Regions from separate parts of the Paraburkholderia sp. OAS925 genome, predicted to be linked through region 2. Evidence: riboswitches for the same ligand, from Rfam matches in the RefSeq annotation. Region 2 holds a riboswitch; the other holds the start of a gene.

Region 1 (4,471 bases), on a different contig from region 2:
AAGTTCGCGTGGGCCAAGGTGCCCGGTTATGTGGCCGCGCAAATGCTCGGCGGCATGGCGGGCGCACTGCTCGTGTGGGTCGCGTATCGGCAGCACTTCGCGAAGGAAGGCGACGCCGACGTCAAGCTCGGCGTGTTCTGCACCGCGCCCGCGATTCGCAGCGTGCCGCACAACCTGCTGACAGAGATGATCGCCACGTTCGTGCTGATTCTCGGCGTGCTGTATCTCGCTTCGCCGCAAGTCGGGCTCGGCGCGCTGGACGCGCTGCCGGTCGGACTGCTCGTGCTCGGCATCGGCATTTCTCTCGGCGGACCGACGGGTTACGCGATGAGTCCCGCGCGCGATCTGTCGCCGCGTCTGATGCATGCGCTGCTGCCGATCCCCGGCAAGCGCGACAGCGACTGGCGCTACGCGTGGATTCCCGTGTGCGGTCCGCTCGTCGGCGGCGCGGTCGCGGCGGGGCTTTATCTGTATCTGCACGCGCGTTGAGCGCGGCGCGCTCGCGAATCGCGAGCAACGCAATGCGATGCGATGGAGTGAAAGCGCCGCCGAAGCACGTATCATGGCGCTTTCACACCGCGCGCATGAGCCGGCTATTCGTGGCTATGGCGTCTGCGCGCGCCACCGCTTTCCGGTTCCTCCACGCATGATCGACCACCTTATCTGCGACTGCGACGGCGTACTCGTCGACAGTGAAGTCATCGCCGACCGCGTCATGTACGAGACGCTCTCGACTACGTTTCCGGGCCTCGACTTCGAGCCTATCGTCAAGACGGCGTTTGGCCAGCAAACCTCGCGCTTTCTCGAAGGCATCGAGACCACGTTCGGCATCACGCTGCCGGCCGATTTTCTGAACACGATCGAGCACAACGTCGAACTCGCGCTCGCTGCGTCGCTTAGTCCGATCAACGGTGTGCGCGACGCGCTGCAGCGTGTGACGCTGCCGGCCGCCGTGGTGTCGAACAGCCGCATGTCGCGCGTCGCCGCATCGCTGCGGCGCGCCGGATTGCAGCAGATTTTCGGCGATCGCGTGTTCAGCGCGGAACAGGTCGCGCGGCCGAAGCCGTTCCCTGACGTGTACCTGTTCGCCGCGCAGACGCTCGGCGTCGATCCATCGCGATGCATCGTCGTGGAAGACAGCGTGGCGGGCTTGAACGCGGCGCGCGCGGCGGGAATGAAGACGATCGCGTTTGTCGGCGCGAGCCATATTCCCGACGGCTACGCGGACGCGCTGCGCAACATGGGCATCACGCGGATCATGCAGCACATGGACGAATTGCCGGCGTTAATCGACGCAGGTGTGCGCGGCGAGTTCGGCGACGTGCAGTCGTAGCGGTTCAGAGAACCGCCCACTTCACGCGCCACGCCGCTCACCGCCTTGAATTCACCTTGAATTCAAGCCTCTTCGACGCATTCGCGCGCCTGCGTCAGCGCCAGGCGAAACTCGGCCAGCTCCGCAATCGTCAGCATCGGCAGATTGTGTTTTGCGGCAAAGCGTTCGACGTCGGCGCCGCGCGTCATCGTGCCGTCGGCGTTCATCAATTCACAGAGCACGCCAGCGGGCTTGAGCCCCGCCAGAATCGCGAGGTCCACGGTGCCTTCGGTATGTCCGCGACGCGCGAGGACGCCGCCCGGCATCGCGCGCAAGGGGAACACATGGCCGGGGCTCACGATGTCGGCAGGCTTCGCGTTATCGGCAATCGCCGCGCAGATCGTCGTCAGCCGGTCGAGTGCCGACACGCCGGTCGTCACGCCCTCGCGCGCTTCGATCGACACCGTGAACGCGGTGCCGTGACGGCTTTCGTTATTGACGGCCATCGGCGGAAGTTCGAGCGCGCGGACCTTGTCGTCGGTCAGACACAGGCACACGATGCCGCTGCATTCGCGAATCAGCAGCGCCATGGTTTCGACGGAAAGACGCTCGGCGGAGACGATCAGATCGGCCTCGTTCTCGCGGTCGTCGTCGTCTTGCAGCACGACGGCGCGGCCTTCGCGCATGGCTTGCAAGGCGGCGGCGATACGCGGCGGAACGGCTTCGGTGGAGAGCAGCGGGAGATCGGCGAATGCGTCGTGCGCAAGCGTCGAAGGAGCGGGAAAAGTAGCAAAGGACATGGTTGAAACGCTCATCGCAAAAGTTGGGCGAGAAACGTTTCAGGGCATTGCAAACAGACAAAGACGCGCCGTGCAGCGCCGCCTCACGATGCAGGCGGCGTTCGCGCACCACTCCGACATGCGAGCGGCGCCACGGAAACGAACATGACTATCTGCACATCTTCTTCCATCCGGACTGTGACCGTCGGCTCTGGCTTCTCACCAGATCTGCTGACCCCGCGGCGGCTTTCGGTCGATTGAAAACCGCGCTATTGCGGGCGCTCGCGGGCTCGCCGGCCTGCGCTTTCGCGCTGCCGGCATACCGCCGGTGGGGAATTTCGCCCCGCCCTGAAGACGCACTGATTGCCGGACGAACCGGCGGGCCAAGCATACAACAGTCGCGCGCGAACCGCAGCGCAACCCCTACTGCCCGGACGGGTTTCGCGCCCGGGCGGCGCCTATGCGGCGCATTCGATCAAACGGGCGCAGCCTCGCGCGACGTGTCGTGCTGCGCCGGCACGTCCCAGCGCGGCGGCGTCTCGGCCTTCAGCGTCACTCGAAACGCGCGCGCTTCGGTGTCGCCGGGATTGCGCAGACTATGCGGCTGATCGGCGTCGAACACGATCGCGTCGCCCGTTGCCAGCAACTGGCGCTGATCGTGCACGCTGACCTCGAGCGTGCCCTCGCTGACGACGAGATTGACCGTCGTGCCAGGCGCGCGGCGCACGCCCGCTTCCGTGTGCAACGGCGCGATGCGCAGCTCGTGAAATTCGGCGGCGGTCGGCTCGTTGTCGGGATAGAGCGGGCGAGCCGAATAGCGTCCGTTGGAACTGACGATGCGCGACGAACGCTCCGCCGGCAAGTGCTCGAAACCGTTCGTCGCGTGACGTCGCAGGAAGGCCGCGACCGACACCTTCAACGCGGCGGCCACCTTGCACAGCACCTTGATGGACGGCACGCTGCGCGCCGATTCGATTTGCGCGAGCATCGCGCGCGATACGCCGGACGCGCGGGCCAATGCGTCGAGCGACAACTGACGTTCCGCGCGCAAACGCGCGAGATTCACGCCGACGAGATGTTCGAGCGCGTCGAAAGGTTCAGCGGCACGCGGCGGCGCATCGGTATCGGCCGTGGGATCGCGGACCAGAGCAAGCGGGGAATGCATGATTGCCTCCAGAAGCGCCGCCGGGCGGCGGGCAAACAGTTAGTGGAAGCAAGATAGCATCGCGCCCCGCAGCGCCCAACGAAGTTATCTTCACACTGTTATCAGTATTGCGGAGGACGCTTTTCGCAAAGCTTGTGCGCATTTTTCATATGCGGAGCGCAGTGCGCGTTTGGTTGTGGTCGCGATTGCGATTGCGGCTGTGATGGCGTGCAACGGCCTCCGCGTGCACGCCTCGCCAGGACTCACGCCCGCTCGCGCACCTGCACGCCGCTTCGCGCTTCATCGGATGCCGGCGTGTCCATGCGCGATGCGAACCACGTCAGCAGCAACGCACTCAAGCTCACCGCCGCCGCGACCCACGGCAACGTATCGAGCGAATGGCCGTGGTCGATCACGAGACCGCCGAGCCACGCGCCGCCCGCATTGCCGACGTTGAACGCGCCGATGTTCAGCGTCGACGCGAGATTCGGCGCCTTGGCCGCCTTCTCGACCACGCGCATCTGCAACGGCGGCACGGTCGCGAACGCGGCGATGCCCCACACGAACACGGTGACCGCCGCGGCCACCTGCGAATGGCTGGTGCGGGCGAACAGCGCCATCACGACGGCAAGCGCCGCGAGAATGGCCATCAGCGAAGGCATCAGCGCGCGGTCCGCTAGCTTGCCGCCCACGGTGTTGCCGATCGTCAATCCCACGCCGAACAGCACGAGAATCAGCGTGACGGCGCGCGGCGAGAAGCCGCTCACCTGCTCGAGAATCGGCGCGATGTACGTGAACACGACGAACACGCCGCCGAAGCCGAGCACGGTCATCGCGAGCGCGGTCCAGACTTGCGGGTCCTTCAGCACGCGCACTTCATGGCCGAGACCGGCCGGGGCGGAATCGTGGCGATTCGGCACGAGCGCCGTCACGCCCGCCAGCGACAGCACGCCGAACGCGCTGACAATCCAGAAGGCGACGCGCCAGCCGAACTCCTGGCCGACGAACGTGCCGAACGGCACGCCGAGCACGTTCGCGAGCGTGAGGCCGGTGAACATCAGCGCAATCGCGCTCGCGCGCTTTTCCGACGGCACGAGCGACGCCGCCACCACCGCGCCGATGCCGAAGAACGAGCCGTGCGCGAACGAGGTCACGACGCGCGCGATCATCAGCACCGAATAGCTCGACGCAATCGCGCACAGTGTATTGCCGACGATAAACACGCCCATCAGCAAC
Region 2 (4,471 bases):
CAACGCTCGATGCGGTCCTCGCGGCGGTGGCGAACGGAACGAATGGAACGGGCGATCTTTCGAATGCGATAGACGTAGTTGAAGGTCTGGTTGCAAAGCACATGCTGCACATCCAGCCCGGACCGGACGACTTGCCTCGCTATCGGCTCGCGGCTTCGGAAAGAATCTATGCACGAGAACAACTCAATCAGCCTGCGCTCGATAAGCGGAGCATCGTGCAATTGAACGGCGTGCAGAGGATTTGTATTTGAAATACTGCAACCGTTCACCGGCAGCCGAGCTGCCAGGAACGGTTGCCGATATCCTGGTTCTTGCACCCGTCAATCGTTAATCGTTAGTCGACGCGCGATGATATCTCGCGACATACTTCGCCTGAGCAATGACTTTCCCATGCATCTGATAGGCGACGACTGCGGGACTCGCCGCCGGGGCGACATCGATTTGCGCCACGTCGAGAGCAGACGCCGTCACGACATATCGATGCGATTCCCCTTTAGGCGGACACGGTCCGCCGTATCTGGATTCGCCGAAGTCCGTCAACGTCTCAATGGCGCCTGCCGGCAAGAGCTTCGGATTGCCGGAAGCGCCTTTTTCGAGCGACGACTCGGCAGGTGGAATATTGGCGATCTCCCAATGCGTCCAGCCGAGCCCGCCAGTCGGCGCATCAGGGTCGAAGATGGTCACGACAATGCTCTTTGTGCCGCGCGGAACGTGAGCCCATGAAATGCGCGGCGAAACGTTGTTGCCGTGACAGCCAAAGCCTCCGTACACCTGCTCGTTCGAAAAGTGCCCGTCACGCAGGTCATCGACCCTGATCGTGAACGGCTCGGCGCCGGCTATCGCGGGGATGACCGCCAGCGCCATCGACGTGCATAAAATTGCGGGCAACAAACTCTTCACTCTCATGATGCGCTCCGTTGAAGGATGAAAGATGCGTGCAACCGGTATCAACGGCACCGCATTGATCTGCCGCGGTCACACCAGGGCAAGTGACCGTTTGCAAAAAACCGCCGTGAGCCTTGTGCGCTCGTGGCGGTTTTCTGACAAACGTCAGTGCAATCTATACGGCGATGGTTGATCGTCGGGCACCGATCAGTAGTCCCACACCACCGGCACAAAATGGAAGCCGTTGTCCGTCTTCGCAACGTGACCGATGGATGGGAACGCGACGTGCGCTGCGGCCAGCAGAGCGCCGGTTTCAGCGGCTTCATTGAGTAGCGCGATACGCACGTCCGCAGCCAGTTCAGGATCGTGCTCGAAGCCGTTTTGCCAGTCGGGATGGTCGAAGTTGACCTCGAAAATCGCGTCGCCCACGAACGTCAGTTTTTCGCCGTTCGATGCGACGTCCACGACGCAATGCCCCGGCGTGTGTCCACCCGTCACGCGCGCCGACACGCCCTTGGCAACTTCCACGGTCTGATCGAACTGCACGATGTTTTCGCGGTAGAGTTCCGCGAACGTCGCAGCAGCCTTGCGTAGCGCCGGAGGAACAGTTTCCGGCATCACCGTCCTGCTGAAGTCCGGATTTTTCCAGAACTCTACTTCCTTCGCCGACACGTGAATGCGCACGTCCGGGCGCAGCTTGGCCCTGACGCCGGCAACGTTCAGGCCGCCGACGTGGTCCATGTGCATGTGCGTGATCACGATGTCGGTAATCGCAGCGAGGTCGATGCCCGCCGACTCCAGGCGCATCACCGAGCGGCCGGCGCGCGTGAAGTATTCGAAACCGTCGCCCACGCCCGAGTCGATCAGGATCAGGCGGTCGCCGCTGCGCACGAGCGCAATATTCAGCGCCCAGTCGAACATGTCGCGCTGCAGGAAGCGACCATCGAACCATTCGTTGCGGTCAGCTTCGCTCACGTTAGTCGACATGGTGGAGGTGGGCAGCGGCAGAACGCCATCGCTGATCAGCACGACGTCAACGTCGCCCACGCGCACGCCGTAGCGGGAAGACACGAGTTCGCCTGACCCTTCTTTGCCGACGTTGGCGATAACCGGCCGCACATTGCGAGTTGTTTCGCTCATGTTCAATAGTCCAATTGATTAAGTGGGGTGAGCCGCACTGCACCGCGCGACGCGGCTTACGAGCACGACTACGAGTGTCACGCGCTCCGTATTGCCTGCATTTCGAAGGAGCGTGTGACAGATAGTAGTCAGCGAGGACGAGCGCCAGTAGCATCGCGAATGCGTACACCATGTTGCCTGGAGGGCAACAATTTCAGGCGGGCGGAGAGTGAAATTTGGTGCGGGTGGCGCAGCAGATTTGCCGGATACGTGGTAATTTACGCACCGTTCTTCAAGAACACGTTCTCGGGGCGGGGTGCGATTCCCCACCGGCGGTAATCGTCTTTTGCAGACGTAGCCCGCGAGCGCTCTGTTTCGATATTGCTGCGATAACAGAGGTCAGCAGACCCGGTTGGATTCCGGGGCCGACGGTATAGTCCGGATGAAAGAGAACAGAACAGCCAGAATGCCCGCACTGGCGGGAGACGGCTGTTCTTCGCCCTGTTCACACAAAACAGGCTGAACTCCATGAACACATCTCACTCGATCGAAGCACAAGCAGCATTCGTTTCCGGCGGCAACCGCGGTCGCATCGCTTTTGTCCAGGCGTGCTGGCACCGCGACATCGTCAACCAATGCAAAACCTCTTTCCTTAAGGTCATCGAGGACTTTGGTTATGCGAGCGGCGACATCGATCTTTATGAAGTACCCGGAGCGTTCGAGATCCCGCTGCACGCAAAACGGCTGGCACAGAGCGGTCGATACGCTGGCATCGTTGCGGCCGGACTCGTTGTCGACGGGGGCATCTATCGCCATGAATTCGTCGCTCAAGCAGTCATTTCAGGCTTGATGCAGGTTCAACTCGAAACAGGTGTTCCTGTGTTCTCTGCCGTGCTGACGCCGCACCACTTTCACCACGGGGAAGAGCATGTGAAGTTCTTCACTGAGCACTTCGTCGTGAAGGGCGCAGAAGTGGCGCGCGCTTGCGGCGAGACAGTGAATAAGCTTTCGCTATTGCAGACCGCCTGACGCTCACGGACCGATTCCGATAGAAAGTCGCGAGGCAACGTGTCTCGCGACCTGCGAACGCGGCCTCAGGACATGAACATTCCGCCATCGACGTTCACGGTCTGCCCCGTGATGTACGACGCGTCATCGGACGCCAGGAACGCGACCAGACCTGCTACATCCTTGTCGCTACCTGCACGCTTCATGGGAATGTTCTCGACCCACTCGGCCATGAGTTCGCCAGGCTTGTAATTGCCCAGCAGCTTGCCCCACGCTTCGTCGTTATACGACCACATGTCAGTCGCGATGATGCCGGGGCAGAACGCGTTCACTGTGATGCCCGTTGGCGCCAGTTCTTTCGCGAGGCTCTGCGTGATGCCCAGAACGCCAAACTTGCTGGCTGCATAGTGCGGGGTATAGACGAAACCTTGTCTGGCCTGTCCCGACGCCGTATTGATCAGACGGCCCGCTTTCCCGGCACGCAGCATCCGTCTCGCCGCTTCCTGGCAACACAGAAAAACGCCTTTGGTGTTCACCGCAAGTACGTTGTCCCATTCCTTCTCGGTCAGATCTTCCAGCTTCGCGATCGTAATGACGCCCGCGTTCTGGACTGAAACATCAACCTCACCTAGCGTGGCCGCCACTTCCTCGTAGAGCGCGACAACCTGTTCCTTGCTCGTGACATCGGTTTGCACGGCGATGGCCTCGAAGCCGGAATCGCGTAGCTGCGCGGCAGCGTCGTGCACGGCTTTTTCATTCGCCGACACGCACACTTTCGCGCCCTCCTGCGCAAAGCGCCTGGCAATGCCCAATCCGATACCCCGGCTGCCGCCAGTGACAACCACCACCTTGTTTTCGAAACGCTGCTGGAATGCCATATGCCGATCTCCACTAATCGACGGAGCTCAAAGCCGTCGTATCCATTGCAACCATTGCTCGTGATTTCTTGCAGCCGCTTCGACGCCTGGCCCTGGTTCGACGCGTCGTGCCACCACGCGAGTCTCGCGATAGGCATCGAGCGAGTTGATTAATCCGAGCTTCAACGCGGCAAGCACTGCTGCGCCCGCAGCCGATATCTCGCTCAGCGTCAGCGTGCTGACTGGCCGGTTCAATGTGTCCGCCAGGTATTGAAGAAGGAATGGCCGCTGAACCAGTCCTCCGTCGAGAAAGAGTTCGCGCAACGGGACGTCGGCAGCGCGCTCCATGACTGCGATCACGTCCCTGATCTGATAGACGATCGATTCATAAGCTGCGCGCACGACGTTTTGCCAGGACGTCGAGAAATTCAGCCCGACGATTTGCGCGCCGCCTGGATATTTCCAGTGCGGGCAACCGATTCCCGAAAAAGCCGGAATAAGAAACACGCCGCCGTTATCGTATTCCGTGAACGCCTCTTCTGCTTCCGCGAAATCCTTGACGATGCGCAGCTTTTCCTTGAGGAACGAAGGCGTTGACCCCG

The links. Region 2 has a riboswitch for FMN ahead of ABIE53_RS23265 (6,7-dimethyl-8-ribityllumazine synthase). Riboswitches for the same ligand answer to the same signal wherever they lie in the genome.
Region 1: it holds a riboswitch for FMN, as region 2 does, so the genes downstream of both, ribB (3,4-dihydroxy-2-butanone-4-phosphate synthase) here and ABIE53_RS23265 (6,7-dimethyl-8-ribityllumazine synthase) in region 2, are expected to answer to the same signal.

Annotation. Positions count from the first base shown of each region.
Region 1 is NZ_JBEUNO010000001.1:3,898,663-3,903,133, forward strand. Features, by position in the region: gene ABIE53_RS17115 (MIP/aquaporin family protein) at 1-489, shown strand, start outside; gene ABIE53_RS17120 (HAD family hydrolase) at 647-1,333, shown strand; gene ribB (3,4-dihydroxy-2-butanone-4-phosphate synthase) at 1,396-2,112, opposite strand; FMN riboswitch at 2,267-2,451, opposite strand; gene ABIE53_RS17130 (helix-turn-helix domain-containing protein) at 2,567-3,256, opposite strand; gene ABIE53_RS17135 (MFS transporter) at 3,499-4,471, opposite strand, start outside.
Region 2 is NZ_JBEUNO010000002.1:987,739-992,209, reverse strand. Features, by position in the region: gene ABIE53_RS23280 (ATP-binding protein) at 1-251, shown strand, start outside; gene ABIE53_RS23275 (YbhB/YbcL family Raf kinase inhibitor-like protein) at 328-906, opposite strand; gene ABIE53_RS23270 (MBL fold metallo-hydrolase) at 1,093-2,025, opposite strand; FMN riboswitch at 2,303-2,462, shown strand; gene ABIE53_RS23265 (6,7-dimethyl-8-ribityllumazine synthase) at 2,533-3,033, shown strand; gene ABIE53_RS23260 (glucose 1-dehydrogenase) at 3,099-3,890, opposite strand; gene ABIE53_RS23255 (FGGY-family carbohydrate kinase) at 3,918-4,471, opposite strand, start outside.